4 regions of the Priestia sp. SB1 genome follow, and region 1 is predicted to be linked to each of the others. Evidence: riboswitches for the same ligand, from Rfam matches in the RefSeq annotation. Region 1 holds a riboswitch; each other region holds the start of a gene.
The links. Region 1 has a riboswitch for thiamine pyrophosphate ahead of thiC (phosphomethylpyrimidine synthase ThiC). Riboswitches for the same ligand answer to the same signal wherever they lie in the genome.
Positions count from the first base shown of each region.

Region 2: it holds a riboswitch for thiamine pyrophosphate, as region 1 does, so the genes downstream of both, thiT (energy-coupled thiamine transporter ThiT) here and thiC (phosphomethylpyrimidine synthase ThiC) in region 1, are expected to answer to the same signal.
Region 3: it holds a riboswitch for thiamine pyrophosphate, as region 1 does, so the genes downstream of both, WKH56_RS13790 (acetylornithine deacetylase) here and thiC (phosphomethylpyrimidine synthase ThiC) in region 1, are expected to answer to the same signal.
Region 4: it holds a riboswitch for thiamine pyrophosphate, as region 1 does, so the genes downstream of both, thiM (hydroxyethylthiazole kinase) here and thiC (phosphomethylpyrimidine synthase ThiC) in region 1, are expected to answer to the same signal.

Region 1 is NZ_JBBJSS010000020.1:12,219-14,425, forward strand. It holds gene thiC (phosphomethylpyrimidine synthase ThiC) at 1-1,116, opposite strand, end outside; TPP riboswitch at 1,230-1,344, opposite strand; gene WKH56_RS34215 (hypothetical protein) at 1,426-1,716, opposite strand; gene WKH56_RS34220 (undecaprenyl-diphosphate phosphatase) at 2,175-2,207, shown strand, end outside.
Region 2 is NZ_JBBJSS010000004.1:129,659-131,865, forward strand. It holds gene WKH56_RS15800 (amino acid permease) at 1-625, opposite strand, end outside; lysine riboswitch at 728-912, opposite strand; TPP riboswitch at 1,087-1,187, shown strand; gene thiT (energy-coupled thiamine transporter ThiT) at 1,220-1,828, shown strand; gene WKH56_RS15810 (ethanolamine ammonia-lyase reactivating factor EutA) at 1,985-2,207, shown strand, end outside.
Region 3 is NZ_JBBJSS010000003.1:641,026-643,232, reverse strand. It holds gene WKH56_RS13795 (MupG family TIM beta-alpha barrel fold protein) at 1-772, shown strand, start outside; TPP riboswitch at 995-1,097, shown strand; gene WKH56_RS13790 (acetylornithine deacetylase) at 1,212-2,207, shown strand, end outside.
Region 4 is NZ_JBBJSS010000004.1:533,787-535,993, reverse strand. It holds gene WKH56_RS17890 (MFS transporter) at 1-903, shown strand, start outside; TPP riboswitch at 1,080-1,188, shown strand; gene thiM (hydroxyethylthiazole kinase) at 1,264-2,070, shown strand; gene thiE (thiamine phosphate synthase) at 2,084-2,207, shown strand, end outside.

The DNA.
Region 1 (2,207 bases):
CGTTTCTAATTCACCGAACTGTGCCTCATCATTAGCATCTGCAATGGAACCAGGACGTAGCCCATCGCCAAGCGAAATAGCAATATCGTATGCTTTACAGATTTCACAGATTTCTTCAAAGCGAGTATATAAAAAGTTCTCTTCATGATGAGCTAAACACCACTGCGCCAAGATGGATCCTCCGCGTGAAACAATACCTGTCGTACGTTTCGCTGTCAGAGGAATATAACGTAAAAGAACACCTGCGTGAATAGTAAAGTAATCAACACCTTGTTCTGCTTGTTCAATTAATGTATCACGGTATGCTTCCCACGTTAGATCTTCTGCTACGCCTTTTACTTTTTCAAGCGCTTGGTAAATAGGAACGGTCCCTACAGGAACAGGCGAGTTGCGGATAATCCATTCGCGTGTTGTGTGAATATCCTTTCCTGTTGATAGATCCATAATTGTATCGGCTCCCCAACGCGTTGCCCATGTCATTTTTTCTACTTCATCTTCAATAGCTGAACGAATAGCTGAATTTCCGATATTAGCATTAATTTTTACATGGAATTTGCGGCCGATAATCATCGGTTCGCTCTCAGGGTGATTGATATTATTAGGGATAATTGCACGTCCTCTTGCTACTTCTTCACGCACAACTTCAGGATCCATCTGTTCGCGAATAGCGATAAATTCCATTTCGGGCGTGATGATTCCTTTTTTCGCATAGTGCATTTGCGTTACATTTTGATTTTTTTTCGCGCGCAAAGGTAAACGATTAATAATAAAGCGCTCGTACTGATCTCTTGGATCACCATCATAATAACCGTTATCCTGTGGCTGAACCGTACGGCCTTGATATGTTTCTACATCGTTTCGTTCTGCAATCCACTTTTCGCGCAGAGCCGGTAATCCTTTTTGTAAATTAATTTCATAAGAGGGATCTGTATAAACACCGCTCGTGTCGTACACACGTACGGGACAATTTTCTTCTTCACCAAAAGACCCTGTAGTAGGAGACTGATGAATTTCGCGCATAGGCACTTTAAGGTCTTGTCTGGATCCTTGGACATATACTTTGTGACTGTTTGGAAAAGGCTTTTTCATAGAAACTGATACATTTTGTTTTGACATTACATATTCCTCCGGTTTCGCATAAAGTGTAGCTATACCGAACCATAAAAAAATCGGGTTCTGTGATAGACAGAACCCGATGGAATAGGCAAAAAAAGAATAAACATATACTATTCTTTTCAAGACTACTTCCCTCCGCTGGTATAACCCAAATCAGGTTCAAAGGGTTAAAGAGTTTTATTGCACTCTTCTCTCAGTCTGAGCTATCAGACACCCCTAGTAGAAATAACATTCAAATTATTCAATTTACGGCTTAAGTTTACCATCATTCGGTAAAAAATCAACCCTTAAATAAAAAAAGCTAGACAATTAGCGTTGTCTAGCAGCATCGATTGCAATCACAATAGCTGTAATAATATGCATGATAAATCCCAAAAATGGAATCCAAGCAACCAGTGAGGTAACAAGCCCTAGTATGTTTCCATAAGCAGATAACCCTCGTCTATTAGCTAAAATGAGTGTGATAGCATGAAGAATAAATCCAATAAAAAGAGGAGTATAGCTAAAGCCCATAACAATCCCCGCGCCAATTAAAGGAATTCCCAGCAAGGCTTCATACCCAGCAGTGACCCATTTCATTGTACGTACATTTCCATTCATAGTAAAAAGCCTCCTAAAAAAGATACTACTATATACGAGAAAAGAGAGAAAAAAGTTTCAAATTACTTAGGGGATATGTCGTATAAGTCAGCCCTATTGGATTAAAATGATAGATGACAGTAAGGGGGGATGGAAAAAACATAATGATTTAGTCATTTTTTCACACTAAAGAAAAATAGTCTAGATGATTCATTTTTAGCTAAGGGACCAGAATTTATACTGAACATAGTAACTGCTTTTTAAAATAAATAAAAGCTGATATCTTGTTTTTTGGTTGTAGCATGTAAGCTTTTTATTACAAATTATTAAAGATTCTTATCTTTTTGCAAATACACATTGTATTTCATAGTTTTAACAATTATGATAAAAAAGCAAGTGTCAAAATAGGAAAATAGTTGAGCATGTAAAACGAAGCGATAAGCTTATTAATTTGAAAGAAAGGCAAGGTACATAGCTTTATGTGGGAAATTATTGTAGCAATCATTTTAGGG
Region 2 (2,207 bases), on a different contig from region 1:
AACCAGCTGCCATAAAGATACCTAGTACAGTGAAGAATCCACCGTGAATCGGTCCATCACCAAGCGTGAAGTTTTTAAAACCTGGTGCTTCATTGTTAAAGATACCAAAAATCATCATAATACCAATAACTAAAAAGATAATAACCGTTACTACTTTAATTAACGAAAACCAAAATTCAGATTCACCAAATCCTTTTACAGAAAGGTAGTTAAGCCCAAACATAATTAATAAAAACAGGGCACTCCATAAAATAGAAGAAGAGTTCGGGAACCAAAATTTCATAATAAGGGCTCCAGCGGATAATTCAGCTGCAATCGTAATAGCCCAGTTATACCAGTAGTTCCAGCCGAGAGCGAAACCAAAGGATGGATCTACAAAACGAGACGCATACGTACTAAATGAACCAGCTTCAGGCATATAAGCTGCGAGCTCTGCTAGGCTGGTCATCAAAAAGTAAACCATTACGCCAATAATAGCGTAAGCTAAAAGCGCTCCCCCAGGTCCTGCTGTGTGAATTGCTCCACCACTTGCTAGGAATAAGCCGGTTCCGATGGCTCCTCCTAATGAAATCATCGTTAAGTGGCGAGATTTCAACCCACGTTTTAATTCTTGCTGCTCTTGCATAGATAAATACTCCTTTCGAATGTACGGAAAGAGACGGGATAACATAAAAAAAGCCCGCAGTATATGTGCGCGCTTTTAAATCTGAAAACCGCGTCAACCTTCCGTGAAGATAGCTCTTCACATCACTCGCATGATGTGACAGTTCTGTTCCTGTTCGGAGACAGCCCCAGCTTAAATCAACCGAGAAGTGATTTAAACTTCGGCAATTTTTCCTTTCAAGCAACATCCTCAATGTTCTCTGCATTTCCGTTACTTTACTATTAAAAACTGCGACCTCTACCTCATCGATTAGGATGAGGGTTTTTTATATTCAATTGACATAAAAGAAGTATAACAAATACTAAAACGATTGTCATTATAAAAAATAGATTCAGAAAATAGAAACATCTTTGAAATCTCTCGAATCTATTTTGTTACGTATGGTATAATAAACATTGTCTTTATACTACATAAATATCCAAACGTACCACAGGGGGAGCCGCCGTGCTGAGAGTGAACGAAATGTTCAGACCCTTCGAACCTGTTAGTTAACGCTAGCGTAGGAATGTGGGAATAGTAGCATATATTTGCTTACTCCTGTGTAAACCGTTTGATATGAATGATTCAAAAACAGGAGTGAGAAACGTGAATAAAGCATTACCTTTACAGGCTAAAATTGAAATAGCTATTTTTGCAGCATTGGCTTTTTTGATTGATCTTTTACCTTCTATAAAAATTGCAATAGGTGTAAGCATTTCGTTCTCTATGGTTCCTATCTTTATTATGTGTTTTCGATGGGGAGTTAAAGGAGGAGCTTTATCTGGATTTCTATGGGGAATATTACAACTAGCTTTAGGAAATGCGTATATTTTAACCCCGTTGCAAGCTTTTATAGAGTATATTATCGCTGTTACCTTTATTGGATTTGGCGGGATTTTCTCTAGTTCTATTAAAGGATATTTAGCTAATAATCAAAGATCAAAAGCTTTCTTTTTTATTATCTTATCTTTAATTATAGGAAGTTTTGCTCGTTATTTTTGCCATTTTATTGCCGGTTTAATATTTTGGGGATTTGCTGCACCAAAAGGAATGCCTGTTCTATGGTATTCTTTCTCGATAAATGGGATTTCGATGATTGGGTCGTTGCTATCATGTCTAATTATCCTTTCATTGTTAATTCCATCGGCATCAAGAATGATTGTAACTAAATCACACTCATCATAAGAAAAAAGACTAAATCTGCCAAGATTTAGTCTTTTTTCTTATTTGTCACCTTTGTTTACACAAAAGTGTGTCAGGTTTGATAACATAGTTAGTGAAATATTCAAAAAACTGTTTTATGATAGTCAACATATTCAAACGAGATAAAGGATTGATCGTATGCTACAGAAATGGATCACGAGCATAGGTTTAGATATTGGAACAAGCACAACAAAACTGATTGTAAGCAAACTGTTAATAGCAAATCAACAAAATCAGTTTACGCTGCCAGGCTGTCAAATTATTGATCGTCGCGTAACGTATGCAAGTTCCATCTATACAACACCTATGGTAAACGAGGTTGAAATCGATGTTCGAAGGTTAACGCTATTACTAGAAAAAG
Region 3 (2,207 bases), on a different contig from region 1:
TTCACTTGGCGTATCAGGTATTAGACTAGACGATGGCTTTAGCGTAGAAGAAACGATTTTACTTGCGGATGAGTTTTATATTGCCCTTAATGCAAGTACAGTGTCAAAACTAGAAATAGAAGCGCTATTATCTGCAGGTCTTCATCATCATCAGCTGCTTGCTTGGCATAATTTTTATCCGCGGCCTGAAACAGGGCTTGAAGAAACGTTTTTTCAACAGCAGACAGATTTATTTAATGAACTTCGTATTCCAGTTTGTGCTTATATTCCTGGAGAAGGCGAAAAGAGAGGACCTATTTATCAAGGACTTCCTACTAGAGAAAAAGACCGTAATAAATGTCCTTTTACCTCTGCAGTAGATTTATACGGATGCGGAGTAACGGAGGTTTATATTGGAGATCCATACGCCAGTTCAAATTTATTAAAACGTTTAGTTCAATATCAAGAAAACCGCATTATTCCGCTACGCATTCGTTCACCTCATATACAGGGAACGTACAGCGTGCGTCCGGATGTATCAAGAGACGTTCTGCGATTGGTTGATACACGATCTGTAAAACCAGTGCTGCCATTTCATACAGTAGAACGCAGAATCGGAGCAATTACAATGGACAATGATGGCTACGGACGTTATAGAGGAGAGGTTCAAATAGCTAAAAGGAATTTGTCTGCAAATGCTAATGTGAATGTGATTGGGTATGTAATAGAAGAAGATCACGAGCTGCTTTCATTAGTGAGACCGGGGCAAAAGCTTGAGCTTATTACTGTCTGAAGGAAAAAACGGTGTATTTTTAAAGAAGCCAATAGCTAACTAGTAATGTCACAAAAACAAAGAGCACACACTGCATGAAAAAGGTGTGTGCTTTTTCTTTTACTACTAAAAAGGAAACTATTTTCATTACCATATCATGAACCTTTCTATTGAATAAAACGCTTTACTATGATAAAACTATTACAGGTAAACATATGATAATAGATTAATTTCATAGAGATACAACACCACTAGGGGTGCTTTCGAAGCTGAGAGAGACGATAAGTCTTAACCCTTATAACCTGAACTAGGTAATACTAGCGTAGGAAAGAGGTATTGTAATGGATGTTTTGTATGGGATTTCCTTACGAACTCGTTATAATAATTTTGTGTACATAAACAAAAACACTTCTTTCCTGCGAAAGAAGTGTTTTTTTATGCGTAAAGGAAGGTGTCATACATGAAAGAAACAATTGATTTGCTTGTCAAACAGGTAGAGGAGCGCAAAGGAGAGTTAATCCAGTTATTAACAACGCTTGTTTCGTATAAAACGCCAGCGCCTCCTGCACGAAATTCTCATGAAGCGCAGCTGTACGTAGCGGATTTTCTTAAAAACTGCGGTTTTTCCATTGATATGTGGGACTTATATTCTAACGACCCTATCGTAGTGGGAACGTTAAAAGGACAAAAATCGGCTGACTATCAAAGCTTGATTATTAACGGCCATATGGATGTTGCTGAGGTACAAGAAAATGAAAATTGGGAAACCAATCCGTTTGAAGCTGTTGTGAAAGACAATATGATAATTGGACGCGGAGTTGCTGATATGAAAGGCGGTTTGGCGGGAGCATTATTTGCAGTTCAGCTTTTAACAGAAACAGGAATCGAGCTGCCAGGAGACTTGATTTTTGAATCCGTTGTAGGAGAAGAAGTAGGAGAGGCAGGTACGCTGCAATGCTGTCAGAAAGGGTATACAGCTGATTTTGCGCTTGTAGTCGATACAAGTGATTTACATATTCAAGGTCAAGGCGGAGTGATCACGGGATGGATTACGATAAAAAGCAGTAAAACCTATCATGACGGTACACGCCGAAGTATGATTCATGCTGGAGGAGGGCTGTTAGCCGCAAGCGCTATTGAAAAGATGGCAAAAGTGATCGGAGGGCTACAAGAATTGGAGCGTCACTGGGCTGTTACAAAGAGCTATCCAGGATTTTTGCCAGGGACAAATACGATTAATCCAGCAGTAATCGAAGGCGGAAGACATGCTGCTTTTATTGCAGATGAATGCAGGCTGTGGATCACCGTTCACTATTATCCTAATGAATCGTACGACCAAGTATCAAAAGAAGTGGAAGAATATATTATAGCTATTGCAAAAGCAGATCCATGGTTAAAAGATAATCTGCCAACCTTTGAATGGGGAGGCACATCAATGATTGAAGACAGAGGAGAA
Region 4 (2,207 bases), on a different contig from region 1:
CTAGGTGGGGTCGGGGCCGCGCTTATTATGCCTGCTGTTATGGCCTATACAGCGGACGTGACGTCTGCTAAAGAACGCGCTAAAGGAATGGGCTATGTGACGGCAGCGATTACAACAGGATTTATTATCGGGCCCGGTATTGGAGGCTTTTTAGCTGAATACGGCATGCGCGTGCCGTTTTACATGGCCGCAGTAGCAGGAGGCTTGGCTGCAGTGATTACGCTTTTTGTTTTGCCGGAGTCTCGTCCTGTACAAGATCATGCTGTTTCAAACAATGAGAATCCAAAAGAAGATCGGCTGCTACTGCAGCTTATGAATTCCTACAAAGAACCTTATTTTTTAAGTTTAATTATCGTTTTTGTGACATCGTTTGGATTATCCAATTATGAAACGATCTTTTCACTATTTGTTGATCATAAATTTAGCTTTACGCCAAAAGATATTGCGTTTGTTATTACGTTTGGCTCTATTGCAGGGGCTGTTGTGCAGGTTACGATTTTTGGCTGGATTTTAAATAAGTTCGGTGAAAAAAGAGTCATTTCGTTTTGCTTGATGATGACGGGACTTTTTATTTTACTTACGCTATTTGTGCACACGTACTGGCTTATTATTGTTGTAACATTTATCGTCTTTTTAGCAACAGATATTTTACGTCCGGCAATAAGCACGCAAATGTCGATGATGGCACAAGACGACCAAGGGTATGTAGCCGGACTAAATTCTGCTTATACAAGTCTTGGGAATATTATTGGACCCGTTGTCGCAGGCTTTCTCTTTGATATAAACGTTAATTATCCGTACGTATCAGCTGCACTTGTACTGCTGCTTTGTTTTCTTTTATCTTTAAGAGCAGGGAAGGACCGAAAAACAGCTGTGAGAAATCAAGCGATTCAAGAGAAATAATAGAATTTTTAGGAGATAGAAGACCTCCAGTAGTTTACTGGAGGTCTTTTAATGATGCTTTTAGTAAAGCTGTAAGATTTACAACACCACTCAGCCTATAACGAAGCTTTATTTTATGGGCAAAACAGTGAAATGGTTGCAAATAAAAAAAGTTAATAGTAAACTTTAAACGTAGTAATAAATAGTATGGGAGCTTGCGCGGGGCAGGCTGAGAGTACAGGGGCGCCTGTTGACCATTTGAACCTGTTGGATAATGCCAGCGCAGGGAATGTGAGTACATACCAAAGCACTTTGCGCATGCAAGGTGCTTTTTTGTCTTTTTTTTGCAGTGTTAAAACTAAATGAAAAGAGTGAGAGAACATGGATATTAGTAAAATTTCAGCTCAATTAGAAAAAGTAAGAGATACAAGTCCGCTTGTTCATAATATTACGAATGTTGTGGTAACCAATTTTACAGCAAATGGACTGCTTGCCATAGGAGCGTCACCTGTTATGGCTTATGCGAAGGAAGAAGTGGCTGATATGGCTCGAATCGCCGGAGCGCTTGTCTTAAATATGGGTACACTGACGGCTCAAGAAGTAGAAGCGATGAGAATAGCAGGAAAATCAGCAAATGAAAACGGCGTGCCGGTTATTTTCGATCCTGTAGGAGCCGGAGCGACACCGTTTCGTACAGAAGTGGCACGTCAGCTTGTAGAAGAATTAAATATTGCCGTTATTCGCGGTAACGCTGCTGAAGTTGCGAATGTAGTAGGCGAGTCATGGCTCATTAAAGGCGTTGATTCATTAGAAGGGCAAGGAGACGTCATTGAACTTGCTGAGAAAGCAGCGAACAAATTAGATACAGTGATTGTTATTACGGGGAAACAAGATGTGATCACCGATGGAAACACAACGTATACAGTAGACAACGGTCACCCGTTATTTACGAAGGTGACGGGTACTGGATGTCTGCTGACATCAATTATAGGAGCTTTCGCGGCTGTAGAAAAAGAATATGTCGAGGCAAGTGTTGCTGCTTTAAGTTTTTACGGAGTGGCAGGTGAAATCGCCGCAGCGAAAAAAGGTGAAGAAGGGCCGGGGAGCTTTCAAATTGAGCTGTTAAATCAGCTTCATCTTTTATCTGGACAGGATATTGAATCATATGCAAGAGTACATCAACGTTAAAAGGAGCGGGAAAATGACAAACGAAGAAATTAAAAAGCTGCTGAAAGTTTATTTTATAATGGGCAGCAATAACTGTAAAAAAGATCCGAAAGAAGTATTAAAAGAAGCAATTGAAGGCGGCGTTACCGTGTTTCAAT